3 regions of the Arsenophonus apicola genome follow, and region 1 is predicted to be linked to each of the others. Evidence: predicted binding sites of a transcription regulator. Region 1 holds the regulator's gene; each other region holds the start of a gene.
The links. The regulator Fur, encoded in region 1, represses iron uptake genes when iron is present. The targets are predictions, from matches to a motif close to ATAATAATGAGAACNACTATCAA.
Positions count from the first base shown of each region.

Region 2: exbB (tonB-system energizer ExbB) is a predicted target of Fur. The motif match lies at 5,627-5,649, and genes of this name have one in related genera.
Region 3: sufA (Fe-S cluster assembly scaffold SufA) is a predicted target of Fur. The motif match lies at 6,568-6,590, and genes of this name have one in related genera.

Region 1 covers NZ_CP084222.1:2,257,179-2,268,039, forward strand. Annotated here, with positions in the region: partial or broken gene LDL57_RS10710 (peptidase domain-containing ABC transporter) at 1-266, shown strand, start outside; gene LDL57_RS17970 (hypothetical protein) at 275-595, shown strand; gene LDL57_RS10715 (HlyD family type I secretion periplasmic adaptor subunit) at 582-1,625, shown strand; gene LDL57_RS10720 (type I secretion system permease/ATPase) at 1,629-3,785, shown strand; gene ybfE (LexA regulated protein) at 3,966-4,247, shown strand; gene fldA (flavodoxin FldA) at 4,435-4,968, shown strand; gene fur (ferric iron uptake transcriptional regulator) at 5,123-5,590, shown strand; gene LDL57_RS10740 (hypothetical protein) at 5,892-6,206, shown strand; gene LDL57_RS10745 (Tle-like phospholipase domain-containing protein) at 6,367-7,350, opposite strand; gene glnS (glutamine--tRNA ligase) at 7,568-9,232, opposite strand; gene nagE (N-acetylglucosamine-specific PTS transporter subunit IIBC) at 9,444-10,861, opposite strand, start outside.
Region 2 covers NZ_CP084222.1:2,700,418-2,711,278, reverse strand. Annotated here, with positions in the region: gene carA (glutamine-hydrolyzing carbamoyl-phosphate synthase small subunit) at 253-1,419, shown strand; gene carB (carbamoyl-phosphate synthase large subunit) at 1,433-4,657, shown strand; gene LDL57_RS12870 (DedA family protein) at 4,732-5,388, opposite strand; gene exbB (tonB-system energizer ExbB) at 5,792-6,730, shown strand; gene exbD (TonB system transport protein ExbD) at 6,737-7,165, shown strand; gene rdgC (recombination-associated protein RdgC) at 8,329-9,237, opposite strand; gene LDL57_RS12850 (porin) at 9,850-10,861, shown strand, end outside.
Region 3 covers NZ_CP084222.1:1,555,776-1,566,636, reverse strand. Annotated here, with positions in the region: gene LDL57_RS07370 (L,D-transpeptidase family protein) at 1-726, opposite strand, end outside; gene sufE (cysteine desulfuration protein SufE) at 807-1,235, opposite strand; gene sufS (cysteine desulfurase SufS) at 1,267-2,523, opposite strand; gene sufD (Fe-S cluster assembly protein SufD) at 2,525-3,844, opposite strand; gene sufC (Fe-S cluster assembly ATPase SufC) at 3,819-4,565, opposite strand; gene sufB (Fe-S cluster assembly protein SufB) at 4,610-6,109, opposite strand; gene sufA (Fe-S cluster assembly scaffold SufA) at 6,122-6,493, opposite strand; gene LDL57_RS07335 (hotdog fold thioesterase) at 6,806-7,216, opposite strand; partial or broken gene ydiJ (D-2-hydroxyglutarate dehydrogenase YdiJ) at 7,213-10,267, opposite strand; gene ydiK (AI-2E family transporter YdiK) at 10,481-10,861, shown strand, end outside.

The DNA of each region.
Region 1 (10,861 bases):
ATCCTCGCATTCTGATCTTTGATGAAGCCACCAGCGCTTTAGATGATCAAACCCAAGCCATAATCCAACAAAATATGCAAAAAATTGCCCAAGGGCGGACCGTAATTACGATTGCTCACCGCTTATCAACAGTCAGTCATCACCATCATATTATTGTCATGGATCAGGGCAAAATTATTGAGCAAGGAAGCCATACACAATTATTGCAACTTAAAAAACATTACCACTATCTGTGGTCATTACAACAATCATTAAAGCAGCAGTAGGACACTTCATGACAAATCGCATTACACGGAAGTTTAAACAATTCTTTGTGCAATATAATTATGACTTCTTGCCCTCACATTTGGCGTTGATGAATAGCCCACCATCACCTTTTGCTCGTTTAACCGCACTGACCTTAAGTATGGGTGTTGTTATCACTATTGGTTGGGCCTACTGGGGGCTGCTAGATGTTCAAGCCACCTCAACCGGACGGCTTATCGTTTCCGGACACTCACAAGTTATTCAAGCTTATGAGCAGAGCCGATTAACGGAATTACATGTAAAAAAACGGGCAACATGTAAAAAAAGGGGAACCTCTGCTCACCCTTGACGCTCTAGGTGTTAGTCAGGATATCATCGGTATTTCTCATCAAATTGAGTATCATACGATTGAAAAATTGCTTTACCAATCGCTACTGGAAAACAAAATTCCCCATCAACAACTCAGCTTTCATCAATTAACAAAACGCCAACAAGAAAAAATTAGCAAAAACTATCACCATGAAAAAGCCCAGTTTGATGCGCAAGTTGCTAGCTTAACCTTTGAAATTGAAGTTAACCATACGTCGCAAAAAGCAAAAACCAATGATCTCAATGTGCTCTTTTTACTACAAAAGAATATCAAGCAGCGTTTAGAAGCCCGTAAAACATTAAGTCAAAAACAGATGATTAGTAAATCAGAATATTTAGAGCAGGAAAAAGAGTTATTAGAAATTAAACGTTTAATTGCCCAACAAAGCTCTGAACTAAATATTTTAAATTCGCAAGAAAAAAACCTAAAAGAACGGCTTAATGCTTTCCAATCACAAAAACAGCATGAATGGAATGATAAAAAAAAACAATCAGAGATCCAGCTCTCAATGCTAGAACAAGAATACGCAAAATTTGATGAGCGCGAACAGTTAGAAATTGTACGCTCACCGGTTACTGGCACCGTGCAACAATTAGCCACTTATACCTTAGGGGCAGTATTACAACCGGCACAAAATTTGATGGTCATTGTACCCGATAACGATGTACAACTTGCCGAAGTTAAGATCTTAAATAAAGATATTGGCTTTATTCGCCCTGGGCAAAAAGTTGCTGTCAAAGTCGACGCCTTTCCTTACACACGTTATGGCACTATTGAGGGAGAAGTATTATCAATTTCACGTAATTCGGCTCAAGATGAACAACTAGGTCTTATCTTTCCAGCGCAAATCAGTCTGAAACAAAATAATCTAATGGTTGATGGTCATGCAATTGATATCACCCCAGGTATGTCTATTGTGGCAGAAATCAAAACCGATAAACGGCGTGTGATAGATTATCTATTAAGCCCAATTCGTGAATACCTGTCTGAATCCATGCGGGAGAAATAAGCAATGGAAACTTTTTCTACCGTAGCAATAGCTAACAACACCACTAACCAAGCCTTAGATGCCATAACTTGGCTTGGTAAACAACTTAGTAAATCCATTACAATTAAACAATTAACTCACTCCTTAGGATTAGAATCTCAACATCTAACCGACTGGCAATTACGAGAGTGTGCGGATTTTATGCAATTAAAAAGTAAAGTAAACTTTCTTACACCTACTGAGCTGGAGCATATCCCGTTACCCGCATTAATTGAAATAGAAGGAATATGGTGGGTATTTACCCATATAACGCACCAAATCATTGAAGTAATAAATCCGTGTTCAGAGAAAACATTAACTTTTCCTCATCATAATAATCCAAATAATCCAATCAAATTTAAAGTATTGCTGGTTGCAGAAAAAAAATTAACTACCAAAAAAATCAAGTTTGGATTAGATTGGTTTTCCCCATCGGTTCTTAGACAAAATAAACAACTAAGAGATATTTTTATACTCGCCAGTGTAGTGCAAATATTTGCCCTTATTCATCCAATCCTTTTTCAACATCTCATTGATAAAGTCTTGGTAGGTCGTAGCCTAAATAGCTTACATGTTTTGGCATTTGCTATGGTTTCATTAGCCATAGCCGAACCTATTTATAGCTTTATTCGTAATAAAATTTTTAATCATACCTCTGGCCAAATTAATGCTGAATTATCTGGCCGCTTATATCGTCATTTATTAGGACTACCACTCGATTATTTTAGACAGCGACAAACAGGACAAATTATTGCCCGAGTTCGTGAAATGGCGCAAATTCGGCAATTCCTCACTGGCTCAACTTTAATGTTGTTTATCGATCTGTTTTTTGTCACCTTATTCATTGCTGTGTTGTTCAATTACAGTGCACTGCTCGCTGGTATCGTCGTTGGTTCATTAATAATCTATTTTATCTTTTGGTTATTAATTGGTCCCATTATCCGAAAACGGGTAGAAAAAGAGTATGAAGCTCAAGCCGATAATACGACTTTTCTTACTGAATCAATAACTGGCATTGAAACCATTAAAACAACTGCCACAGAGAATAGGTTTTTACAACGCTGGCAGAAAATTTTAAGTCACCAATTACAAAAGAGCTTCCAGGTGCAAAAAAGCGGTGTGATAGCCAGTCAAATCATTACCCTGGTTAATAAAATAACTACCGCTATTTTATTATGGTTTGGTGTTAAAGCCGTCATGCAAGGCCAACTCAGTCCAGGAGAATTAATTGCTTTTAATATGCTTAGTGCCCATGTTACCCAACCGATTCTTCGGCTGGCGCAGGTATGGCAAGATTTCCAACATACCCTTATCGCCCTTAAACGTGTTGGTGATATTCTTGATGAACCTACCGAATTTGGCCAAAAAGGGTTAACTAATACCGCATCTATTGAGGGTAATATTGAATTTAATCATATCAGATTTCGTTATGCTAACGACATGCCAGAAGTATTGCAGAATCTATCCTTGTCAATTAAAGCCGGACAATTTATTGGTATCACGGGCCCTTCAGGATCAGGAAAAAGTACCTTAACGAAACTATTACAACGACTTTATATTCCCCAGCAGGGTCAAATTACGATTGATGGTATGGATCTGGCTGTCGCCGATCCCATGGCTTTACGTCTTAATATGAGCGTAGTACTGCAAGAAAGTGTTTTGTTTGCTGGCTCCATAGCAGACAATATCCGCTTAAGCCAGCCGGCAGCTTCTGACGAAGCCGTGACCCAGGCCGCGCAAATGGCAGGCGCACTGGATTTTATTCAACAACTTCCGCACGGTTTCAATAGCCAGTTAGCAGAAAGGGGGATGAATTTATCAGGTGGCCAACGGCAACGTATAGCGCTTGCCCGTGCCCTGTTAACACAACCACGCATTTTAATTCTTGATGAGGCCACTTCTGCGCTAGATTATGACTCAGAAGCCGCTATCATGAAAAATATGCATTATCTGTCTGCTGGTCGAACCGTAATTAGTATTGCCCATCGGCTTAATACCATCCGTTATGCTGACAAAATTTGTGTGATAAATGAAGGACAAGTCGTTGAATGCGATAGCCATGATAATCTACTTAGGTTAAATGGGTTTTATGCTCAACTCTGGTATCAGCAAATAGGATCAAAGGCAAAAATAAACGCTTAAACATGACATGAGTCGCCAGTAAGCTCACATGTATCTGTTTTACTGGCTATGTCTAATTTAACTTGCTCACTAATAGATTGCTTTATCAATAGGATATATTTTATCTGATAGTAGCGATAGTTATCATGCTAGGGTATGATTGTTTTAAGTAACTAGCAAATTTCCATCAACATTTAAATTATGGCAAAAGAGCAGACTGATCGCACAACCCGGGATCTATTCGCCGATGAACTTAGACCAGGGCGTCCGAAAACCAATCCCTTATCTCGACATGAACAATTAAAAATCAATAAACGAAATCAATTAAAACGTGATAAGAGCAAAGGCTTACGTCGTGTCGAATTAAAAATCAATGAGCGTGCTGTTGCAACATTAAATATGCTAGCGCAAGAACAGAAAATAAGCCGTAGTGAACTAATAGAACAAATATTACTGACACAATTAGCAAAGAAAAAGCAATGAATTGCAGTTTTATTGGTTTATTTTGTCTAAAACACACAAAATTGACAGAATTATGCAGTTATTTTCGTCAAAATAATGGTCATTTAATTATTTATTAATCAACTGTTATTATCTTTCCTATTACTACTATTAGTAACAATAAGATAACTAAACAACGCAAATTAAAATTAAGAGGTTTATTTACTTTATGGCAATCATAGGTATCTTCTTCGGCAGTGATACTGGCAATACAGAAAATATTGCCAAAATGATCCAAGAAAAGCTTGGCGGCACTGATATTGCTGAAATTCATGATATTGCTAAAAGCAGTAAAGAGGATATTGAAGCATTTGATATTTTACTATTCGGTATTCCTACCTGGTATTATGGTGAAGCACAGTGTGACTGGGACGATTTCTTTCCGACATTGGAAGAAATTGATTTTGACGGTAAGCTGGTCGCTATTTTTGGTTGTGGCGATCAAGAAGATTATGCCGAATATTTTTGTGATGCTATGGGTACCGTAAAAGAGATTATTGAACCTAAAGGGGCTAGCATTATTGGCCACTGGCCAACTGAAGGTTACCACTTTGAAGCATCAAAAGGACTTGCTGATGACAATAACTTTATTGGTCTTGCCATTGATGAAGACCGGCAACCGGAACTAACCGATCAACGCGTGGAGTGTTGGGTAAATCAAATAATCGACGAGCTTGAATTGCAAGCCATCATTGATAGATAAATGTCATTTTTTTGTACATGATAATTCCTGCAAATTGTGTAATGATATTAAGACATATATAATTGTAAAATTAGTTTGAAAGAAACAGTATGCTACTGTTAACAATGTTTTGATATTATTGAATTCACTACTAATGCAACAAGGTAGGATCCGCATGACCGACAACAATAAAGCATTGAAGAATGCAGGGCTTAAAGTAACGCTTCCACGTTTGAAAATTTTAGAGGTATTACAAGAGCCAGAGTGCCATCACGTCAGTGCGGAAGATCTCTATAAAAAACTCATTGATATGGGGGAAGAGATTGGCCTCGCAACGGTTTATCGTGTTCTAAACCAATTTGATGAAGCGGGTATTGTTACTCGCCATAACTTTGAAGGCGGTAAATCAGTTTTTGAACTGACACAACAATATCACCACGATCACTTAATTTGTTTAGATTGTGGTAAAGTTATTGAATTTAGTGATGAATCGATTGAAACAAGACAAAAAAACATCGCCGAACGTCATGGTATTAAACTCTCTAATCACAGTCTCTATCTCTATGGACATTGCTCAAAAAAAGACCATTGTGATGAAAACGACTTGGGGCACCCTGCCCGCAATAGTAAAGAAGAAAAATAACCCTGCCTATCACTGTTTTTGTTATTAATCAGATAAAACAACGAAGCCCGCAGGTGCTAGCAACACCTACGAGCCTCTGACCACAACATTAACAGGAGTAATGCTATGGCTAGTAGCAATAGTATTATAAACACATATCTAAAGCGCAATACTTTCCTTCACTATCATACCCATAAGATAGGCTCGAAAAGCTAGTTATTACGCTTGATTTTCATATTGGTGAGAGAAAAAGTGCAAGCCCACGCGATATTGACCACGTTTCCATTATTACTTATCTGTCGTCAATCATTGGGGGTGCACAATGCTGTCTGATAGCAATATTCTTTTTTCCGAATTAGCTAATGTGCTTCGCAAGCTAGATATCTCACATTTGAGTACCGATGATATCCTACAGTTAGCAAATAGCAGCAAAGAGTGTTGCGCTGGATTATGCCATAATTTACATTTTCTGGCGAAAACCTTGCTTTCTTTGGCAGATAATAAAGTATCAAAGTTCTCTATGGCTAGCCTATGTCAATTAGGTCATGGATTGTCAGCTATTGCTATTTTGCTACCTGCTTTAATTCAACTACAAAAATCTGTTGAACAACAAATTAGCAATATTCCCGAGGATTAATATTAATCGTCGCTTCCATTTTGATTATCAATGGAAGCGTCAATAACGTTTATTTCTCTTTTACAATCCTGCGCACACAGCTTGAAAATGTATTCATTACATCAAAGAAATATTTTAACACTGATAAAAATAGGGTTAAAAAACGCTAGCAGCTATGTTCTCAAACTGCTTGCTGATACAAAGTACGAATATGATTTACATATCTGCTATGTGCGGCTAAGGCGCTATCTTTTTTCTCCGCTATCTGCGGAATAATTTTAACGCTACCAATATGATCAACCGCAAAAAATTTATCTAACTTTGGAATAATATCACCATCGATATAGTAGTGATTAATATTAGCCTTAACTTTTTTTAAGTTGGCTAAATTGCTATATTGCGCTAACAAGTCGTTCTGTAAACCTAAGCCAAGTTGAGCGCTGCTAAAACATTCTGCTCGAATAGCCTTTTCTGTAGTAGATACTTTCAGCGCAGAATAAGCGGCTAAGCCTCCGCCTAATGAATGACCGCTGGTTGAAAGACTATATTTTTGCCATTTCTCATGTTGCATAAGTAGTTGCAAATGATGCAGTAGCTGGCTAGCTTGCTTATAACAAGCAGGAATGTCACCAAACACATTATTAATATTCGCATTGCATTGATTAATAAAAGTTCTCGGATTCTTCATATAACGCGGCGCTCCACCACTTACCGCTTCACCACTGGTGGTACCACCAAAAACTAAGCGAATTTCCTGCCTAACTTTATTGTGAAAAATATAAGCGACTAATCCGGTTTTACTATCATTTAATAAACCATGCTGCGGATACAGTTTTATATTGCTCTTTTTAGATAGGAAGCTGGCCAATTCACGATCGATCCCCCACTGGGTGGCTTCTAATGTGGCAAGGTTACGGTTGTACACAAAATCAGCTAATAACGCATCATGATAATGTTGCTTGATGCTGGCTTTATTTAACAGGAGACTTAATTTTTGACAAGTATGCAACTTATTTAACGACGTTTTTTGTTGTAATATTTCCACATTACTATTATGGATAGTCTTTAATGAAGAGAGCATATTGTCCTTAGGAGATATTAGCTGCGACTCTTTAGGCAAAAACACATTTTTTATTAAATAGCTTGAATTGATAAAGTTTGGCATGGCATAACATCCTTATTAATGGCCAATGGGTCAGTTTAATAATTATATTTGCCAAAGAGTGATTATCTTGTTTTAACCAACTAGAAATCTATGACTTAAAGCCATATTTTTCTATTTAAAAAATATACTACCCAAATAAACCCTCTCTCTTCTTTTTAATAAAAAAAGCGTGGTTATCAACCACGCTTTTTATAGTGACTATCAATGATATAATTTCTTAGCTGGCTATTTTTGCCCAACTATCTCTTAACCCTACCGTGCGATTAAATACCAACTGTTCAGCCGTATGATCATGGCTATCAGCACAAAAATAGCCCTCGCGTTCAAACTGATAAGCTTTTCCAGCTTGCGCGGTAATTAAACTTGGTTCAACAAACCCACGCCGAATCACTAAAGAATCTGGATTAATAACGGCTAAAAAGTCCTCTTCTGCGGCAGGATTAGGCACCGTAAATAAGCGATCATACAACCTGATTTCTGCTGGCAGCGCATGTAATGCACTTACCCAATGGATAACCCCTTTGACTTTACGTCCGTCGGCAGGATCTTTATTTAATGTATCAGCATCATAAGTACAATAAATCGTAGTAATATTACCTGCTGCATCTTTATCAACCCGATTAGCCTGTACAATATAAGCATTACGTAAACGCACCTCTTTACCTAAAACTAAGCGCTTATATTGCCGATTAGCTTCTTCACGAAAATCAGCCCGATCAATATAAAGTTCTCGACTAAATGGGACTTGACGGGTACCCATCTCAGGTTTGTTCGGGTGATTATACATTGTCAGCATCTGCTCACTAGCAAGCATATTTTCAATCACTAATTTTATTGGATCTAATACCGCCATGGCTCGTGGTGCATTTTCATTTAGATCATCACGAATGCAAGACTCCAATGCTGCCATTTCAACCGTATTATCTTGCTTGGTAACGCCAATACGCCGACAAAACTCACGAATTGATGCAGCCGTATAGCCACGCCGACGTAAACCTGAAATAGTTGGCATTCTAGGATCATCCCAATTTTCAACCCTGTTTTCTGCCACTAACTGATTTAGTTTACGTTTTGACATCACCGTATAGGCAAGATTTAAACGTGAAAACTCATACTGTCTTGTATGACAATCAATGGTAATATTGTCTAATACCCAATCATATAAGCGGCGATTATCCTGAAATTCAAGGGTACAAAGTGAGTGAGTAATCCCCTCTAATGCGTCCGAAATACAATGGGTAAAATCATACATTGGATAAATACACCATTTATTACCTGATTGGTGGTGCTTAGCATATTTTATTCGATATAAAACCGGATCACGCATAACTATAAAAGGAGATGACATATCAATTTTAGCGCGCAAACAGGCCTTACCCTCTTCAAATTCACCCGCTCGCATCTTGTCAAATAGCTGCAAATTTTGCTCAATACTGCGATCACGATATGGACTATTTTTACCTGGCTGCTTTAAAGTTCCTCGATATTCACGAATAGCATCAGGACTTAATTCATCAACATAAGCTAAGCCTTTTTTAATCAGCTCAATAGCATATTGATAAAGGTCATCAAAATAATCTGACGAATATTTAACGTTACCACTCCAATTAAAACCTAGCCACTTCACATCTTCTTGAATAGAATTAACATATTCAACATCTTCTTTAACTGGATTAGTATCATCAAAACGCAAATTGCATTGACCCTGATAATCCTTAGCAATACCAAAATTCAGACAGATTGATTTCGCATGACCAATATGTAAATAACCATTTGGTTCAGGTGGAAAACGGGTATGTACATGAGTATGTTTACCTGTAGCCAAATCTTCATCAATAATCTGGCGAATGAAATTTGTTGGGCGAGTATCTGCCTCATTCATTGTCATAGTTCCTCAATGCAAAAGCATGTTAATAACGCTTTTATCATCTACGATATCCGAATTAGAAACAACCGTTTATTAACACATATTATTAGGCTTTATTGAATTAATGAAAAGCGCATAAAGGAAAAACGGGAGGTTCATAACCCTTCCCGTTTTTATCCATTATTAATTCTACGGTTATTATATCAAATCATAATAATAAAACACATCACTTCAATATATCATAAATTGGCGTTATTCCCGCGATTACTTCACCCGTTGCCACTATTGTCAATCCCTGATAATCATCAATATTACTGATAATAATTGGACTTATCATTGATTTAGCATGCTGCTCTAAGTAAGGCAGATCTAGTTTCAGGATTGGCTGACCTACCTTTACGTCACTATTTTCTGCAACTAAACGCTCGCAACCCTGCCCCTTTAACGCCACAGTATCAATACCCATATGAACGATCACTTCAACACCTTCATTCGTCACAATACAGAAAGCATGATTGGTAGCAAAAATTTTTACAATCTTACCCGCGACAGGCGCTAACACCTCACCATTCGTTGGCTTGATCGCTAAACCATCACCGACAATACGGCTGGCAAAAGCTTCATCAGGAACTTCATCAAGGGAATAAATTTCACCACTAACCGGCGCAACCAACGTTAAAATCGTTTGCCCAGCAGGTTTATTTTTTACTTTTAGTGCTGATTGTCGATTATCTTTCTCAACAAAATTTGATGGTGCAACAACTTCTCTTGCGGCAATCTTTTTCATTGCTTCTGCTATCATTTCTGCTCGCGTTCCAACAATAATTTGCACATTATGTTTATTTAAACGAATAATGCCTGATGCACCCAATTTTTTTACCAAATCATCATTAACAATATCAACGGTTTTTACACCTAGACGTAAACGAGTAATACAAGCATCGATTACTGTTAAATTATCGGTTCCCCCTACCGCCGCAAGATATTGGTATGCTTCATGGGTAATATTTTTATCACTGATCGTGATATCTTTGTCATAATCATCAACCTCTTGCTGCTCGTTTGTCATTTCGCGACCAGGAGTCATTAAATTGAACTTATTAATCACAAAACGAAATATGACATAATATAAACCAAAGAAAATTAAACCCTGGAAAATCAACATATACCAATGCACTGCTAATGGATTATGACTCTGCAGTAACATATCGACTAAACCCGCACTAAAGCCAAAACCCGAGATCCAATGCATTGCAGCGGCAATATAAACAGAAAATCCAGTTAATAGCGCATGAATGACATAAAGAATCGGCGCAACAAACATAAATGAGAATTCGAGTGGCTCAGTAATGCCAGTAAAAAAGGCGGCAAAAGCACCCGCCATCATGATACCAGCGACTTTTGCTTTATTTTCCGGGCGGGCACAGTGATAAATGGCCAATGCCGCGCCTGGCAAACCAAACATCATAATGGGGAAAAATCCAGCTTGATAACGCCCCGTAATCCCTTTTTCGGCCATACCTGCTGCCAACGATTTAGCTCCCGCCAAAAAGTTGGGAATATCATTAATACCCGCCACATCAAACCAAAATACTGAATTTAATGCATGATGTAATCCAACCGGGATCAACAGACGATTGAAAA
Region 2 (10,861 bases), 440 kb from region 1:
CCTATTTTTGCAATTATCTTGTTATGTAATCGATTATCTTGCTAAGATAATCTATCATTTTACTAGTTACATTGATTTTTCATTATAAATTAGCTAAAAAAATAATTTTTTACTAGACAATCACTCTTCTCATCATTAGAATGCGCGCAATTTGTCAAAAATTTGCTTAAAGTCCATTTTGGCACGAATTTATTGGCTTACGCATGAATAAATATGCTCAATACATGGTTTTTTATTCTTTTGGAGGGTATTTTGATTAAGCCAGCTATATTGGTTCTGGAAGACGGAACCCAGTTTCATGGTCATTCCATTGGGGCTGAAGGAATTGTTGTTGGAGAAGTTGTTTTTAATACATCAATGACTGGATATCAAGAAATTCTCACTGATCCTTCCTACTCCCGCCAAATTGTTACACTTACTTATCCTCATATTGGAAACACGGGCATCAATCCTGATGACGAAGAGTCTGCTATCATTCATGCTCAAGGGCTTGTTATACGTGATTTATCATTAATTTATAGTAACTTTCGCGGAAAAGAAAGCTTATCTGATTATTTAAAGCGCCATAAAACAGTAGCAATTGCTGATATTGATACTCGTAAGCTTACGCGGTTATTAAGGGAAAAAGGCGCACAGAATGGTTGTATTATTACTGGCAATAATTTAGATGCCCATTTGGCATTAGAAAAAATTAAATTATTTGGTGGAATAAAAGGACTGGATTTAGCTAAAGAAGTCACAACTAAAGAGGTTTATACCTGGCAACAGCAGAGTTGGCAGCTGGCAGCCGATGGATTATCGACTATTAAGGCACGGGAGCAACTCCCTTATCATGTTGTTGCTTATGATTTTGGTGTCAAACAAAATATTTTACGCTTACTCGTTGATCGCGGTTGTTATTTGACGGTTGTTCCAGCAACAACCCCTGCTGATGAAGTATTAAAAATGGCACCTGATGGAATATTTCTTTCTAATGGCCCGGGTGATCCAGCCGCTTGTGATTATGCGATCAAAGCCATCAAACAGTTTTTAACGACAGAAATCCCTATTTTTGGTATTTGTTTAGGTCATCAATTACTGGCACTAGCTAGTGGAACCGATACCGTTAAAATGAAATTTGGCCATCATGGTGGTAACCATCCAGTAAAAGATTTAGTTAATAATTGCGTTATGATCACCGCACAAAATCATGGTTTTGCGGTTGATGAAACAACATTATCTGACAAATTGCGAGTTACCCACAAATCACTATTTGATAGCAGCCTACAGGGCATACATCGTACCGATAAACCTGCATTTGGATTTCAAGGACATCCTGAGGCAAGTCCTGGCCCTAAAGATGCAGAACCTCTATTCAATTATTTTATTGAATTGATTATAAAGTATCGTCAAATAAATTTAGCTACTCAAGTTGATTGATCAGGAGCAAAAAATGGCAAAGCGTACAGATATAAAAAGTATCCTGATTTTAGGTGCCGGTCCAATTGTTATAGGCCAAGCTTGTGAATTTGATTACTCAGGTGCACAAGCTTGCAAAGCACTACGTGAAGAGGGTTATCGCGTTATTTTAGTCAATTCCAATCCGGCAACTATTATGACAGATCCCGAACTGGCGGATGCTACTTATATTGAGCCGATTCAGTGGGAAGTGGTACGCAAAATTATTGAAAAAGAGCGGCCTGATGCGATTTTACCTACAATGGGTGGACAAACTGCTTTAAACTTTGCTTTAGAATTAGAGCGTAAAGGCGTATTAAACGAATTTGCTGTTACTATGATTGGCGCAACGGCTGATGCAATTGATAAGGCGGAAGATCGTCAGCGGTTTGATAAAGCAATGAAGAAAATCGGCCTTGAAACTGCTCGTTCAGGAATTGCCCATTCCCTGGAAGAAGCATTAGAAGTGGTAGAGCAAGTAGGCTTCCCCTGTATTATTCGCCCTTCATTTACTATGGGCGGTTCGGGTGGCGGTATTGCTTATAACCGTGAAGAGTTTGAAGACATTTGTCTGACCGGTTTAGATCTTTCACCAACCAATGAATTATTGATAGATGAATCGTTAATTGGTTGGAAAGAGTATGAAATGGAAGTGGTTCGTGATAAAAATGATAATTGTATCATTATCTGTTCTATTGAAAATGTCGATGCGATGGGGATCCATACGGGAGATTCTATTACTGTTGCTCCTGCACAAACATTAACCGATAAAGAATACCAAATTATGCGCAATGCATCGATGGCAGTGTTGCGAGAAATTGGTGTAGAAACAGGTGGTTCAAATGTTCAATTTGCCGTAAATCCTAAAACTGGTCGTTTAATTGTTATTGAAATGAATCCCCGGGTATCACGTTCATCGGCCCTGGCATCTAAAGCAACTGGTTTTCCTATTGCTAAGGTTGCAGCGAAACTTGCGGTAGGTTATACCCTTGATGAATTAATGAATGATATTACCGGCGGGCGCACACCCGCTTCTTTTGAACCTTCTATTGATTATGTCGTGACTAAGATCCCGCGTTTTAACTTTGAAAAATTCCCGGGTAGTAATGATCGTCTGACAACTCAGATGAAATCTGTTGGTGAGGTCATGGCGATTGGGCGAACTTTTCAAGAATCTATGCAAAAAGCATTGCGTGGATTAGAAGTCGCCGCAACGGGTTTTGATCCTAAAGTAGATTTAGATGAATTCGACTCGTTAACCAAAATTCGCCGTGAATTGAAAGACGCTGGAGCTGAACGTATTTGGTATATAGCCGATGCATTCCGCGCAGGTATGTCTGTGGATGGTGTGTTTAATTTAACTAATATCGATCGTTGGTTCTTGGTACAGATTGAAGAACTTGTTCGTTTAGAAGAGAAGGTTACTGAGTTTGGCGTTAATGGATTGTCAGCAGAGTTTTTGCGGCGCTTGAAACGAAAAGGTTTTGCCGATATTCGTTTAGCTAAATTAGTCGGTGTTTCTGAAGCTGAAATCCGTAAATTACGTCATAAATATAAATTGCATCCTGTTTTTAAGCGAGTTGATACTTGTGCGGCAGAATTTGCTACCGATACCGCTTATCTCTATTCCACTTATGAAGATGAATGTGAAGCCAATCCTGACAGTACCCAATCTAAGATTATGGTACTAGGTGGTGGACCAAACCGCATTGGTCAAGGAATTGAATTTGATTATTGCTGTGTTCATGCTGCGTTGGCGTTACGTGAGGACGGTTATCAAACAATAATGGTAAACTGTAATCCTGAAACAGTTTCTACCGATTACGATACTTCTGATCGTCTCTATTTTGAACCAGTGACGTTAGAAGACGTATTAGAAATAGTTAGGATCGAACAACCTGCAGGTGTAATTGTGCAGTATGGTGGCCAGACACCATTAAAATTGGCACTTGCTCTGGAAGAAGCGGGCGTTCCTATTATTGGCACTAGCCCAGATGCGATTGATCGCGCTGAAGATCGTGAGCGGTTTCAACAAGCCGTGACCCGTTTAGGGTTGAAACAGCCAGAAAACGCCACAGTTACCACTATTGAACAGGCTATAGAAAAAGCTCACAGTATTGGTTACCCATTAGTTGTACGTCCCTCTTATGTTTTAGGCGGACGCGCAATGGAGATTGTCTACGATGAAACTGACTTACGTCGGTACTTTCAGACAGCAGTCAGTGTTTCTAATGATGCACCAGTATTGCTCGATCATTTCCTCGATGATGCCATTGAGGTTGATGTCGATGCTATCTGTGATGGGGAAGCCGTTTTAATTGGTGGTATTATGGAGCATATTGAACAGGCTGGTGTTCATTCTGGTGATTCTGCCTGTTCCTTGCCACCTTATACCTTGAGTCAGAATATACAGAATGTCATGCGTAAGCAGGTAAAAAAACTGGCTTTTGAATTACGCGTTCGAGGATTAGTGAATGTTCAATTTGCGGTTAAAAATAATGAAGTTTATTTAATCGAAGTGAATCCGCGTGCTGCGCGTACAGTGCCTTTTGTATCAAAAGCAACAGGAATACCACTGGCAAAAGTGGCCGCTCGCGTCATGGTTGGGCAATCCTTAGCAAAACAGGGTATAACGAAAGAAATTATTCCACCTTATTATTCGGTAAAAGAAGTTGTATTACCATTTAATAAATTCCCTGGGGTTGATCCTATTTTGGGACCAGAAATGCGTTCGACCGGTGAAGTTATGGGTATAGGTCGTACTTTTGCCGAAGCATTTGCTAAAGCCATGTTTGGTTGCTCTTCTACAATGAAAAAATCTGGACGGGCATTACTTTCAGTCAGAGAAAATGATAAAGCCAAAATTGTTGATTTAGCAGCTAAATTAATTGAGCATGGTTTTGACTTAGATGCAACTCATGGTACTGCAATTGTGTTGGGTGAAGCAGGAATTAACCCGCGTTTAGTTAATAAAGTACATGAGGGACGCCCTCATATTCAGGATAGAATAAAAAATGGTGAATATAGTTATATTGTCAATACGACTGCCGGTCGCCGTGCAATAGAAGATTCGAAGCTTATTCGTCGAAGTGCATTACAATATAAAGTAAATTATGACACTACTATTAATGGCGGTTTTGCGACAGCGATTTCCCTCAATGCTGATCCTACGGAGCGGGTTATCTCTGTCCAAGAGATGCATAAAATGATCGGGCGTTAACTTTTATTACTATTTAAAAAATGGCCCTGTTAAATGGGTCATTTTTTATTCTGTGCCAATAAAAGCCGTGATATTTATTTGGCTTTTTTATGTTTCCAATATACAACAAGTGAGCCAATCAATCCGCTAATGAGTAACAGAATAGGTAAGAATATTAAAATATTCATGACAATATTTTCATGGCGTTTAATAAAAGGAATTTGATTAATTGCGTAGCCTAGAGAAACAATGATCCCAATCCATAATAGACCACTAAGCCAATTGAATAATTGAAAGCGACGGTGGCTTAAGGTTGAAAGTCCGGCTAAAACCGGCAATAGTGTGCGAACAAAAGCTAAAAAACGACCGAACAGAAGCGCATATAAGCCTTGGTCGTTAAATAATCGATTTGCACGATCGTGATACTCTTGTGGGATCTGTTTTAACCATTGTTTTATTACATTCGTATCACTAAGCCATCGCCCCTGTAAAAAACCTAACCAACAACCTAGGCTAGCAGCAATAGTTAAAATAATAATTGTCGGAATAAAGGAAAGAACACCTTTGGCAATCAAAGCACCGGAAAGAACAAGTAGTGTATCTCCGGGCAGAAATGCTGCAGGAAGAATACCGTTTTCTAATACAATAATGGTAAAAAGCACCGCATAAATAATCCATAAAGTATCGGGATTAATTAATTTAGCAAAATCATGATGCCAAATTGCCATCACGATTTCATTGAGAACTTGCATAGCTTACCCTGTTAATAACCACCAATGAAGAACCGATATAGTTGTCAGTTTACCTTAAAAAACTGGATTATGTTGGATTTATTCACGCGTTTATTATAAAAGCAGTTGGATAGAAAGTGCCTATCTCAGAGTAAAAATATTAAAGATGGCAAATGTATGTTGCGGCTATCTGTTATTAGAACAAATCAAATTGCTGCAAACTTATTGATAACAGGTAAATAAATAAAAATTTCATCAAATAGTAATGATAATTACTATCAAATGATTTAATGTCTGGTATGATCAGTAAGTTTTTCATAATGTAAGTGTGGAAAATAAAAATTTACTACGAATAGATTAGCTGGCATAAGCTATGATCAGCTAAAAGGATCGCGTTAAATAACAGAAGAGTGATAGCCAACTGATGCGTAAATTGATAGCTTCTATTTTATTGGCAATAAGTTTGATAAATGTAACTTTCGCCGAGACAAATCCGGTAGGTCTGTCTGAGCAGTTTCAGCCTGTTAATATACCTAATCAGCAAGATATATCCATTGCTAATCAAATTCCAACGACTTCGGCCAATGGAGAGCAACTAAGCGAGAAAGATCTTGCCACTGAAAAAAATGTAGCAACACTACAACAGGAACCTAACTTATTAACTGCACAAGGAGGATTTGATCAAGATCTTTCGATTTGGAGTATGTATCAGCATGCTGACGTGATTGTAAAAGCCGTCATGTTAGGATTAATTTTTGCTTCAATTATTACCTGGGCTCTATTTTTTTCAAAAAGCATCGAACTGATTGGAGCATACCGACAGCTTCGAAAAGAACAGCAAAAACTATCTAAAGTAAAATCACTCGATGAAGCGATAGGAATTGCTGCAACATTTAAAAAAAGTAGTATTACTCGAAAATTATATGATGAAGTTGTGGCGGAAAAAACATTATCTGCCGGCAGTCGTGATTTAAATGGAACCAAAGATCGTGCCAGTTTTCGCCTTGAAAGAGCTGTTGCTTCAATTAGTCGTTATATGGGGCGAGGTAATGGTTATTTAGCAACCATAGGGGCAATTTCCCCCTTTATTGGTTTATTTGGAACGGTTTGGGGAATTATGAATAGCTTTATTGGTATAGCTCATTCTCAGACGACTAATTTAGCGGTTGTTGCCCCTGGCATAGCAGAAGCTTTGTTAGCTACGGCAATAGGACTGGTAGCTGCGATACCAGCAGTGGTTATTTATAATTTATTTGCGCGCATGATTAATACCTATCGTGGACAACTGGGTGATGTAGCTGCTCAGGCTACGGTATTGTTAGGTAGAGATTTGGATTTAGCTGATAGTAAAAGAGAAAGGTAAGTACTTATGGCGATCCGTTTGAACGATGATTTAAATGATAATGGTGAAATGCATGAAATTAATGTTACACCATTTATTGATGTAATGTTGGTTTTACTGATTATTTTCATGGTTGCGGCACCTTTAGCAACAGTCGACATTAAAGTTGATTTACCCGCTTCTACGGCTAAACCCCAACCTAGACCGGAAAAACCGTTATTTTTAACAGTGAAAGAGAATGGTCAAATGTATGTTGGAGAGCAAAATGTTTCTCAGGAGCAATTGGCATCAGCTTTGGATCAGATAACTGGTATAAATAAAGAAACCACTATTTTTTTTCAAGCAGATAAAACAGTAAATTATGAAAGAATAATGGATGTAATGAACTTATTACGTAAATCTGGTTACCTTAAAGTGGGATTAGTTGGCATGGAGATGTCACAGAGCACAAAATAGCGTATTGCTAATATTGTCCACTGGGTAATTAAATACCCAGTGTTGATTTATATACGTTAGTAATAAATCAATAGTATAATATATTTTTTATATTCTATAAACATATTAATTGCATGGTTAATAAATTAGATAATTAATAATTTCAAATTTATTTATATTACAAAATAATAAACTATTACTTAGAATAAAAATATTTTAATAAAAAACTTATATTTATTTTTTATATAATTTATAGTTATTAATTTCATTTTTCTTAAACTAATAAGTTAGAAGTAAGCGTTGGTAAGTTTTTTATTCATATAAGTAGTTGACTTCTATTTATAGCATAGATAAAGAGAATGAATGTATTTAAGAAAGTTTAGCTTAATGTACGCTATAATTACCTACAAAAAAATAAGGTAATTTAATTGCCTTGTCAGATAAAAAATAATTTAATAAAAAATACTTGCATAAAAATAGAGTTTAATTATAGAATAATTATGCTAAATATTAGATAATATATTATTAATATTGTAGATAATTACTATTAGAGTAGAATAGTTGTGTTTATAAATCATTTGTACAATTAATATAGTTATGCCTGCAATGGAATTTATATCTAATAACCATAAACCATAGTCATTTTTTAAGCTGGCTATGATTTAAAGCAAGTTTAGAAATTTTAATGGGCTGACTTTTCAATAACTACATACAGCAAAGTATATCAATAATATTTAACTACAGTAATATTAACGTTATCTAGCCAAGATAACGTTTTTTTTAATCTATTTAATATGTTCCATATAGAAGTTGATATATTCAATTATCCATCTTGGTAAATAATAAATTTTTTATTTACTTTTTAATTTATGATTATTATTGATTTTAATGGAATTTTCAGTCGAATATAACTGAAACAGTTAGTATTATAATTTTTAGTGATAGAAAATTAATCTAACTATGATTAGTCATAATCTATCGGTTGAAAAAATTTGTCATAAAATATATATAAGTTACCACTTATAATTATATTTTATTCATTTATACAAATAAATGTATAGTGATATGCGTTTATATATCATCCAGTCTGGGAGGCGAGGGTGAATCTATCTAGTCGATAAAACTAAACTGGCGATTAAAAATCGCCATTCCTAGTGGTTTATTGCATTACCAAGTCAAGCTAATTAAATGTTCATTTCTGCACCGAATACATCAATTAGGCATTTTATCAGTGCACTAATTTCGTTTGTCATCAAAATATAGTCAGCATCAAAACGTTGGGCAAAATCTGTTTTATCAATATCATCATTTTGTTCTTTTATCAGATCACTAAATTTTAGTCTTTTAATTGTTCCGTCGTCGGAAAGAATAAATTGAATACGCTCTTCCCATTCTAATGCTAACTTTGTTACTCGTTTTTTAGCTTCAATGTGGGCGATAATTTCATCACAGAATAAATCTTGTTTTTTACAACGTATCACTCCATCTTCTTCAACGGGTGCTTTTAATTCAGCTTCATCCATTAAACTGAATCCATTAGCAGGTTTGCCAGAGCGCACCCACTCCGTTAAAGTTAGTTCGATCGGATTTTGATAACTTAAAGGCACAACCGGAAGCGAGCCTAATGTTTTACGTAAAAATGCCAGATTATCTTCAGCACGTTTAGTACTCGCTGCATCAACAATAATCAGGTTATTGGTTATATCTAACCAGATATAAGTATGACTGATTTTACTAAAGGCCCTGGGTAAAAGTGCATGCAGGACTTCATCTTTTAATGGATCTTTTTCGCTTTTTTTCAGTTTTCGTGCTTGGGCTGTTTCTATTTTCTTAATTTTAGCTTCTAACTCTTGTTTAATAACCTGTGCTGGCAGAAGCTTTTCTTCTTTTTGGACGCAAAGTAAAATTTGGTTATTAACCGTGTGTATTAGTGCTTCACTGTGAGATCCCATCGGTGAAGTCCAGCCCATTTTCATGATATCTTGGCTTGTGCATGGGCTATAAGCCAGGGTGGCAAGTTGTTTTTCAAGCTTATCTACGGATAATTTGAATTCCCGATTTAAGCGGTAGATCATTAAATTTTTAAACCACATCTCAAGGCTTCCTCGTTATTCCTTATTTAAAAATTGGGGATATGATAACGGATCACACTCTTCGACCCTAGTTTTCAATCGCTATTTTTATTGATTAAGTCAGTTTTAATCGATTTTATCCATCCGCATAGGTTATTTTTATCTTTAATAATTATTTAATTAAATGGTAAATTACATTTTTAAAATATAGGCTAATATTCTGTCATTAATTATTTTTAATGAAATTTTTATTGCTTGATACTGGTTTTTATAATCGATTAAAAAAGAGGGTAAATAATGTCTTATTTTTTTGATTAAATTATTTAATAAATTTTTAGAGGGATCTATTGCCAGAAATAGAATATAAAAATGAGATTATTTTTGCCATAAAAATAATATTTTTGCTGTATGCTTAAAGGTGATTTATTGTAAACTTACTGATTTTATAAGCTTGTTTTTTATTTATGAGGGTAGGGTTATTTTAATAAATTATTTTTAATTCATTTTATAAAATATTTTCATTTTATTATTTTATTATGATTTTTTAAATACTAAAAGCAAAGAAAATTATTTTATTATTTGAAATTGGCATTTTTCAATTATTTTGTTCAGCATAAATTAATGGGTATTTTTATGGCAAGAAAATTAAAACCCATCATAACATTTATTGCTACTTTATCTTTAGCAGAGATTTCACAGGCAACAAGTATTTATGATGATCAATATACGCGTTTTGATATTTATGGGCAAATTAGATTATTAAATAGCTGGGATACGGAAAAAAATAGAGCCATGATTGGCGATGATGGTAGTCGTATTGGTTTATTTGCCGAGCATAAGCTGCCTCATGAGGTTAAAGTATTTGGCAATATTGAATTAGGTTTAGATACGCAAAAGTCGAATAGTAATAATCCTAACAGCCAATTTGAACTCTATAATCGGGTTGGCTATGTTGGTATTTCTCATGCAGAATATGGGAAAGTACAATTTGGCCGTACTTATGTTCCTATTGATTCAGTTGCTAAATCTAATTTAGGTTATAACAATACTGGTGTGCTCTATTTTGCTGATGTACTGAGTCGAAATACCGGTATATCTTCTGGCTATGTAAAGCAAGAAAATGGCAATACCATTTATCGTGGTACTGGACGGGATATTTTTACCCTACGTTTGCCCCATACTATCTATTTAGAAACACCTTCATTTAAAGGCGTAAAGTTTGCAGGCAGTTATTCTAGACCCTCGGAAGGCAGTGGTGAGCGTGATTACAGTGATATTCTTCATGCTTACTCATTGGGTCTTTTTTATCAGAACGCTTTAGGTTTCGAACTGGCTACTGGTTGGGCTGAAGCGGTGGGTGAAAAAAACCAAACAGGAAAAAAACCGCAAGACAAAATGTTCGCATTGGGGGTCAAATATATTTTTCCTGATAAGACCGCTTCAATTGGAATTGATTATGGTCGGTTACAATCAACGAATGTAGTAGTCGCCAGGAAAACACTGACGCCAACATCGGTGACAGGGGATTGGTCAGCTCATCTCTACAGTATTGGCGCAAAATGGCACTGGCCAGAATCAGATACAGGCTTATATGCCGGTTACGGACTAAGATCAGGCGATAAAAAAACCTTTGACTATCCAAAGC
Region 3 (10,861 bases), 700 kb from region 1:
CTCTTTAGAGTACTTAATGGGTTCATTAATTACCTGTACACGCGTTCCTACCGGTATAGAGTTAAATAATGCTTCTATGTCCTCAGGTCTTAAACGAATACAACCCGAACTGACCCGTAACCCAATACCAAAATTAGCATTAGTACCATGGATCAAATATTGCCCCTTACCATAAGACAGTCGCAAGGCATAAAGTCCCATCGGATTATCAGGTCCGGCTGGAAATACCGCCGGCAAAATAACGCCATCGGCAGCATAACGCTTGCGAATATTCGCTGTCGGTGTCCAAGTTGGATTTTTAATTAATTGACTAACAGTTGTCACCATTTTAGGCGTATTGGCACCCAATTGGCCAATACCAATCGGATAAACAATAACTTTATTGCTTCCTTTAGGAAAATAATACAGTCTTAATTCGGCTAAATTAACAATGATCCCATCACGCTTCGTTGCCGGTAATAACATTTGCGATGGAATAATCAACGTCATACCGGCTTTAGGTAAGTATGGGTCGGTACCTGGATTAGCTTCCAACATACCAAGCAAACCTATCTGAAATTCACTTGCAATAGCTTCCAGAGGACGCCCATCATTAGGCACCACATAATGCCTATTTTCCCCAATTAAGCGTGCTGTAGTGGATGGCAAGGAGTATTCAGCAGCACTGACATTGACAGTCAGTCCGCTTAAAAACAACAAGCCGATAAAAAATAGAATTCTCTTCATACTTTTTCCTCCTAAGGAACGTACAAAGTTTATCGGATGAATAAGCGTCACTTTAATAATATCAGTAGTTAACTAAATGTTTAAGTGCTTGATTGGATAATTTTTTCGGCTCGCTGGTGGATTGTTCGGATCATCGCATGCAATCCCTGGCTTCTTGATGGGGTTAAATGCTGCTCCAATGATAACTTTTGGAAGAATGTTTTACTATCTGTCGTCAAAATTTGTTGCCCGGTTTTATTTTGAAAAATAATTATTACTAATGCAATCAATCCCTTAACAATAGCTGCATCGCTGTCGCCGGAGAACTGGATCCGGCCGTCACTATCCGGCTGCATAACAATCCAAACCTGGCTTTGACAACCTGAAACCTGGTTTTTTGCTTGTTTTTGTTGAGCACTTAGGGGTAATAATTTTTCCCCTAATTCAATTAAATAAAGATATCGCTCTTCCCAGTTTTGGCAACGTGAAAAATTACGCAACAATTTATTCTCATCAGGCAAGGCTGCCATCATTTTACCCTTATATGTACTTTAAAATAGATTAACCCAGTAATTTTTCAATATGTTGTAGTTTTTCAACCAAAATATCAATTTCTTCTTTAGTAGTATAAACCGCTAGCGAAGCACGACACATGGCTGGTACTTGATAAAAATCCATCAATGGCAACGCACAATGGTGACCTGTTCGGATGGCAATAGCATAATTATCTAAAAAACTGCCGACATCATAAGCATGATGATCGCCTAAATTAAAGGCAATAACCCCTTGACGCTCATCTGAGCCGTAAAGACGCAAAGAGTTTACCATACTTAAACGATGGTTAGCATACTGCATTAGTGCGGTTTCATGGGCAGATATTTGTTCATAACCAATATTATTAACATAACGTAATGCCTCACCTAAGCCAATAATGCCTACAATATTTGGCGTGCCTGCTTCAAATCGCCAAGGTGCCTTTTCATAGGTAATATGGATATTTGAGGGCTCAGCTAACGTCATACTAACTTTATCAATCATAGCTCCACCACCTTGCCATGGTGGTAAAGCATTTAATAATGCTTTTCTGCCATACAGAACACCAATACCGGTAGGTCCATACAGTTTATGACCGGAAAAAACATAAAAATCACAATCTAAATCTTGCACATCAATCATTTGATGCATAATACTTTGGGCGCCATCAAGCAAAATATGCAATTGCGCTGCCTTTTTTGCTGCGCATTGGCGAGCAAAGGCAATAATCGTTTTTGCTGGATTAACGGTACCCAAAACATTGGACATATGGGTAAAAGAGAGTAATCGAGTCCGGCTATCGATTAGCTTATCTAATTGTTCAAAAATTAATTTTCCATTATTATCAATAGGTAATATACGAATATCAAAACCAATTTGGCCGGCAAGCAGATGCCAAGGAACAATGTTAGCGTGATGTTCCATTTGGCTAATAATAATATTATCGCCTGGTTGGATAAAACCACGTCCATAACTATTAGCAATTAAATTTATGCCTTCCGTTGTTCCCTTAACAAAAACAATTTCTTCTGCATTAGCAGCATGAATAAAATCAGCGGCTTGTTGGCGAACATTTTCTACCATCGCCGTTGCATCACTGCTTAAGCTATGGATCCCTCTGTGTACAGCTGCATAGTGATAACAAAGAAACTGTTTTTCCTTTTCAATCACTTGTATCGGTTTTTGCGCGCTGGCAGCACTATCCAAATAAACTAACTGTTGATCCTTAATTTTTTCTGCCAGCATAGGAAAATCTTTGCGAATGGATGCCACTGAAAATGTCATATTAAATCCCTACCAAGCGCTGCTGAATAATATCCATTACCTTATTACTTACACCTTCATCATCAATAGCTTCGATGACTTCAGCCGCAAAGGCAATCATGATCATATGTTTTGCATCATTGAGAGGAATACCCCGTGAACGTAAATAAAATAGTTGCTCATCATCGATACGGCCTACTGTAGCACCATGACTACACTTGACATCATCAGCATAAATTTCTAACTGTGGTTTGGTATCAATTTCTGCATATTCACCTAATAACAAATTGTTATTTGTCATTTGACCATCGGTTTTAAGTGCTGCTGGTGCAACTTTGATCATGCCATTAAAAACAGCTTTGCTTTCATCTAGCGCGATCGTTTTATGTAACTGACGACTTTCACAATGGGGCTGATTATGTTCAAGATAAGTTCTGGTATCGACAATTTCACTGTTTTGTGGCAACAATAAACTATTAAGCTCTAATCTACTACCTGCTCCATTTAACTTCACGCTGGTATGGTGGCGAAGTAATGCTGAGCCGATAAAAATACCACTACTTTTTATTTGACTATCACGGCCTGATAAGATGTCATTATGGGCAAAATGGTTACTTTGGTTGTTTTCAACACTAAGCTTGATATGACTGAAATGACTATTATCACCAATATTAGCGGTTAATCGGCTACCTGTCAGATGCGGTTTATTATCAATAGAAACAAAATGTTCGATAACTTGCGATTTGCAATTAGCACCAATTTCTAAATGATAGCGATAGTGACTGGTATTAACATAATCGCCACGGCCTGAACCCGAGGTAATGTTTAAGATATAAAGGGGTTTTTCTACCTGTTGATTAGCAGCTAGTTTAATCAATAAGGGTTGAGCGGCTAGACTTTCAGTTAAGTAGAGAAATATTTCATCGTTGACGATAGGCGCCGGAGGCTGTGCTAGCTTATCCATCATTTGAATTAGATAAGGACCAAAGTTATCGCTACTTAGCGTAGGAATAAGACATCCATTAAACAAAACAATTTGCCAGCCATCAATGGCGATAGCCAACTGTTTTAATTGCTTAGCAGTAATGGTGTCAACGCTATCACTATTTAATTGGTATTGCGCGTTAAGTACTTTTGCCAACGGTGTATAATGCCACTCTTCATGGCGAAATGGCGGAAAACCGATTTTTTCTACCTGCTGCCAATAACTCTGAGCTTGTTTTTCATTGGCTCTTTTACTGGCATAAAAAAGAGCCGCAAAACCTTTTAGCGCCAGTTGATTTAACATAGTGACTTGACGCTGTTTTTCTGCTCTTTCACTGTTGGTCAATAAGCCAGCCATAGCCTTCTACCTCCAGTTTTTTGGCTAATGAGAAATCACCTGATTGAATAATTTTACCTTGATGGAGGACATGAACAAAATCAGGCTGCACATAATCCAAAATACGCTGATAGTGAGTAACGATAATAAAAGCCCTTTTAGCAGTACGTAGCGAGTTGACGCCATTAGCCACTACTTTCAAGGCATCAATATCAAGACCCGAATCCGTTTCATCTAAAATACATAATTCAGGCTCTAACGCCGCCATCTGTAAAATATCATTGCGTTTTTTTTCACCACCAGAAAAACCGACATTAACCGAGCGAGTAAGTAAATCTTTCGGCATATCAAGCAGTTCAATTTTATCTTCAATAAAATCCTGAAAATCAAATCTATCTAGGGGTGGCTGCTGACGATATTCTCTGACTGCATTAACGGAAGTTTGTAAGAAAAATTGATTACTTACGCCAGGGATCTCCACTGGATACTGAAAGGCTAAAAATATACCTTCTCCTGCACGTTCTTCCGGCGATAACTCCAGCAAATTTTTATTTTTGAATAGAATTTCACCCTGCTCTATTTGATATTCTTCACGTCCAGCCAGAGTTGCTGATAATGTACTCTTACCTGATCCATTAGGCCCCATGATGGCATGTACTTCACCCGCTTTTACTTCTAGATTTAATCCGTTAAGAATTTGATTACCTTCAATACTGACATTTAAATTTTTAACACTTAACATTTCATTGGCCTTTGAATAACTTAGTATTCTTTTAATAGGAACCATCAACCCACTCTATGTTCCAAGCTAATTGCTAACAATTTTTGCGCTTCTACGGCAAACTCTAACGGTAATTCAGAAAAGACATCTTTACAGAAGCCATTTACAATCATGGAAATGGCATCATCCTCACTAATACCACGTTGCAAACAATAAAAGAGTTGATCTTCACCAATACGGGATGTCGTGGCCTCATGCTCTAACTGTGCGCTACTATTTTTTACTTCGATATAAGGAAAGGTATGTGCGCCACATTCGGTACCAATTAACATAGAATCACATTGGGTATAATTTCTGGCGTTCTCTGCGGTCGGTAAAATCTTGACTAAACCACGGTAGCTATTTTGACTGCGGCCAGCTGAAATCCCTTTGGAAATGATAGTGGAATGCGTATTCTTACCAATATGGATCATTTTTGTGCCGGTATCAGCCTGTTGATTACCATTAGTTAAAGCAACTGAAAAAAATTCCCCCACTGAATTATCCCCTTGCAGAATAACACTGGGATATTTCCAAGTAATCGCTGAACCTGTTTCAGACTGCGTCCAGGACATTTTGGCATTTTCACCTTCACATAAAGCGCGTTTGGTGACAAAGTTTAAAATTCCACCGCTTTCATTCTGACCACCTGAAAACCAGTTTTGTACCGTAGAATATTTTACTTCAGCATCCTTATGAATGATAACTTCAACTACAGCCGCATGTAATTGATAACTATCTCGCACTGGAGCAGAGCATCCCTCAATATAACTAACGTAGCTGCCTTCATCAGCAATCAAGATAGTGCGTTCAAACTGACCTGTCTTAGCCGCATTTATACGAAAATAGGTAGATAATTCCATCGGGCAACGAACACCTTTTGGCACATAAACAAACGTGCCATCAGAAGCAACAGCAGAATTCAATGCAGCAAAAAAATTATCCCGATTAGAAACAACCGTACCAATATATTTTTTTACTAATTCAGGATATTGTTGGATCGCTTCACCGAAAGAGCAAAAAATAATCCCCAGTTTTGCTAATTCACTACGATAGGTTGTCGAAACTGAAACCGAGTCAAAAATAGCATCTACCGCAACCGATTTACCCTCACGTACTGGCACGCCAAGTTTATTAAATGCTTCTTCAACTTCTGCAGTTAGATAATTATTGCTATGCTCATTACCCTCGTCTGCTGATGAATCAGCATCAGTGTGGCAATTGTCATCGCAACTATTGCAGGAGGGTGCGGCATAATAACTATATTCCTGATAATTTAAATCAGGATAATAGCCTTTAAGCCAGTGCGGCTCTTCCATACCCAACCAATGTTGATAAGCTTCTAAACGAAACTGTAACATCCACTCAGGCTCATTACGTTTGGCTGAAATGGCTTTGATAACCTCTTCATTGAGGCCTTTAGCTAATTCATCCGTTGCAACCTGAGTGAAAAAACCCTCTTTATAACGATGCTCTGCTAACCATTGTTGAACATCGTCACCAATTTCTACATTACGCTGTGACATAATTTAATTCACTTAAATACCAAAGCTTTCACCACAACCACACGCGTGTTGAGCTTTAGGATTATTAAATTTAAATACTTGATTAAGTCCCTCACGAACATAATCAACCTCAGTGCCATCAATAAATGGCATTGCTTTTAGAGGCACAAAAAGTTTGGCGCCATTATTTTCAAACAGCAAATATTCTTTGGTTGGATTATCTATCAATGCAATGACATAACTAAATCCTGCACAGCCTGATTGCTTGATATTAATAGATAATCCCTGACTCGCAGGATTTTCTTTCATTAATTTACGAATTTGAGCAGCTGCTTTATCGGTCATGGTAAGGCCCTGCCAAGTTGTTTCATGTAAAGAAAAAGTATCAACATGCTCTGCCATTATTGACCTCACTAAACTAATATTTTCACTATATTACACTATGAGTGTAACTAGACTTTTTTTGCTTAATACTATATATGGTAATGATAACATTTCTCACTTCAACCATTTATTTTAAGAGGATATTTTTATTAGGGTATTTTTCCAGCAAAAAGTGGCATTTATTTTACTATTATTTGACAATTTTTAATTTATCAATAAATTTAACTTACTGATATATATTTTAAAATTAAATTAACAAGTAAATTTATATATATTCCAGTTGAAAAACAACCTGTTGTTAAACAAATTACTTTTGTTCTTAATCACAGGCAATTAAATTATTGCGGTTGTTAAACGGCATATACAGCTTAGTTTTAATTGTTCATCAAAGATTTTTATCGACCAGACCTGTTGCCGACGCCCAAGATGGATCGCACTACATACGCCACGCACTTTTCCTGAAGATACTGTTCTGATGTGGCTAGCGTTTATTTCAGTACCGACCACTTTTTGCTCTCCTTGAGTACAGAGATATCCAGCTATCGAACCTAAGGACTCAGCCAGTACTACCGAAGCACCACCATGTAATAATCCAAACGGTTGCATAGTACGCTGATCAACCGGCATTGTTGCTTCAATGCTATCATCATTGATACTTAACATAACAATTCCTAAATGGGATAACATGCTGTTATTATTCCAACTATTAATTTCTTCAAGGCTATAAAAACGTTGCCAAATCATTTAATGATCTCCAATAATGCTTGTAATGGATGTTTTATGGTTTCATTTTCATTCGTTTTACCTGGCTACGGCAGGAATAACCGGTCGCTAAACAACGTTTTTTGGGTAATTTTTGTAATCGATTTCCCCAAGATAAGGCATAAATTCCCTTTGAATTTGTCAAATGTTTAACTTCATGACCATAGGTTCCTGCCATGCCACAACAGCCAACATTTACATTGATAAGTTGACAGCCAAACTGAGCAAAAATTTTAATCCATTGCTGAACACTATCAGCGAGCAATGATATTTCGGTACAGTGACCCAATAAATACCATTTTTCAGTTGTTAACTTCGATACTACTTTTGATGCTAACGCTGTTATTAGCCACTCATTGACTAGTTTAACCTCGAAATCCCCACGTTTATTACCGAGGATCTGGCTATATTCATCGCGATAACAGAGCACTAAAGCTGGATCAATACCGACCATAGGAATTGATAATTTAGCTAAGCGATTAAGAAAATCCGCTGTCTTTTGTGCTGTTTTGGCAAAACGACTTAAATATCCCTTGATATGTAATGCTTTTCCATTAGTAGAAAATGGCAATAATATTGGTCGATAACCTAGTCTTTCAATTAAATAGATAAAATCAGCAACAACCTTAGCATCATAATAGCTGGTAAATGGATCTTGGACGATAAAAACAAATTGGCTACGCGCCTTTTGTGGTAAACTTTCTAATTGTTGCAATGACAGGGATAAGGCTGCATGCTTAACCAATTGTTGTTGTAAGCTGGGCGTAGAAAGCTGGGGAAGATCTGTTAATCCAATTACCTTGTGACTCAGAATTTGTATCCACCTTTGCTGCAATATAAAATTAAACCAGCGTGGTCGCTTTGCCATTAATGGTAAAGTTAATTCAATATTAGCTACAATATTGTCACTGATTGGTCGCAAATAACGGCTATAATAGAGCGCTAAAAATTTTGCCCTAAAAGTGGGAACATCAATTTTAACTGGGCATTGAGTTGAACACGCTTTACAAGCTAAGCAACCCGCCATCGCCTCTTTTACTTCATGGGAAAAATCATATTGTCCACACTTAGCACGCAAAGTGTGGTATAGGCGTGTTATTTTTTGTGGCCAAGGCAGTTTATAATTATTCATATCCTCACTAAATAACTTTAGATTTACTCCTTGTTTAACCTGTAGTCTTAACCACTCTCGCATTAAAGTTGCCCTTCCTTTAGGTGAATGAATGCGTTGTTGTGATATTTTCATCGAAGGGCACATTGGACTATTAACGTCAAAATTAAAACATAAACCATTGCCATTACAAGCCATAACAGATTCAAAAGTTTGCCTTATATTAATTGGGATAATGCGATCATAAGTTCCTCTTTTCACGGCATCGATCGGCTTTAAAGGAAGAGCTACATTAAGCGATGAACATATTTTGCCTGGATTTAATTGATTCAATGGATCAAATGCGGTTTTAATTTGACAGAGTATTTGATAAAGCTGGTCGCCAAAAAATTGGGCGCCGTAACTGGAGCGAAAACCTTTACCGTGTTCGCCCCATAATAAGCCGCCATATTTAAGCGTAAGTTGAGCAATTTGATCTGAAATTTGCTTCATTAATACTTCTTGCTGAGGATCACACATATCCATTACCGGGCGAACATGCAGTACGCCTGCATCAACATGACCAAACATGCCATAAGCTAAATTATTGTGATCAAGCAATGCACGAAATTCTGTAATATAATCGGCTAAATGCTCCGGTGGCACGCACGTATCTTCTACGAAGGGTATTGGTTTTGCTAATCCTTTAGTATTAGCCAACAGACCAACCGCTTTTTTTCTCATCGTATAGATACGTTCAATATCTGCTAATTGATGACATATTTGATAACCAAGGATGCCAGAATTACCTGCTAGAATTAGCTTATCCAATTGTGTGCACAAGTTGGTTAAATGCTGATTAATTTTTTCTTCGTTATCCCCACTAAATTCAACGATATTTAATGCAGATAATTTTTTTGCATCGTCATCGTTAACTAATTTACTCACTGAATGCCAGATAATATCTTGACGCGCTAAAGAGAGAATTTTAGCATCCACCGTCTCTACTGATAATGCTTTGGCTGCCAGCATAAACGGTGCATTACGTAATGCTGAATCAAATGAGTCATACTTTATATTAACTAATCGTCTTACTTTAGGTAATGGGGTAATATTTAGCTTGGCTTCAGTAATGAAAGCCAGCGTTCCTTCAGAGCCGGTTAAGATTCGGGTTAAATCAAATTGAGTCATATTATCGTCAAACACATGGCGCAAATCATAACCGGTTAAAAAACGATTTAAGCGCGGAAATTTAGCTAGAATTAGCTGTCGCTGCTGACGACAATGTTGATAAACAGTGCGATATATGCGGCCAATAGTAGATTGCTGCTGTGAAATACGCTCCGCCGACTCGACTGGCATTGGACCGGTTTCTAATACCTCGCCACTAAGTAACACCGCTTTAACACTCAGTACATGATCCGATGTTTTACCATAAACTAATGAACCTTGACCTGATGCATCAGTATTGATCATGCCACCCAAAGTAGCTCGGTTACTGGTTGATAATTCAGGTGAAAAAAATAACCGTAAGGTGCCAAAAATTGATTAAGCTGATCTTTTATCACGCCCGCTTCAACCCTAACCCATTTTTGGGCAATATCAATTTGCAAAATTTTTTGCATATAGCGCGACATATCAACCACAATACCCTCAGTCAAAGCCTGGCCATTGGTGCCAGTTCCTCCTCCTCGAGGGGTAAAGCTTAATGACTGAAATTGTTTATCACTGGCGAGTTTTGCCAATAGTTGAACATCGCTAGTCGAACGTGGATAGACAACCGCTTGAGGAAGGAGCTGATAGATACTATTATCTGTTGCCATAGATAAACGTTCAGCATAACTGGTCGTTAAATCACCGCTAAAACCTTTTTCTTTTAATATAGTTACATACTTGTTTACCTGTTGACTGATTTGATGAGCGCGTCCTATACGTGGGATCATAATAGTAGTAACTCTTTTTAATTAGTGTTCACTTTGCATTTTATGTACTATCTTTGATTGAGAGTACATACCAGATAAAATTTAGCAATTAACATTTTGTAAACAATACAGTTTTCATTATCACCCTGCTTTTATTAGTTACAAAAACATGATTAATCATGTAATAGATAAACGATAATATCTACCCGTCATTTTTTATAATCAGGCTAATATATGGAAAAAACGCAATCCCCTAATGATTTACCCAAATTTATTTTTAGTATAATTGCTATTTTATTAATGATAACAGCATGTTTTTGGGTATTAAAACCGTTCATACTTGGTTTTCTCTGGGCAGGCATGGTGGTTATTGCAACCTGGCCATTATTTAAAAAAATTGAAAGCAAACTATGGCATAAAAAATGGCTAGCCAGTATAGCCATGACACTAATAGTAATCTTATTGTTCGTTATTCCTTTTGCAATATTAATTGGCAGCATTATACAAAATAGTGCTCCACTAATTGAATGGGCCAAGTCGCCAACTGAAATAAGATTACCTGAATTATTGTGGTTAAAAAATCTCCCCTTGATTGGTAATAAACTCTTTTATGGT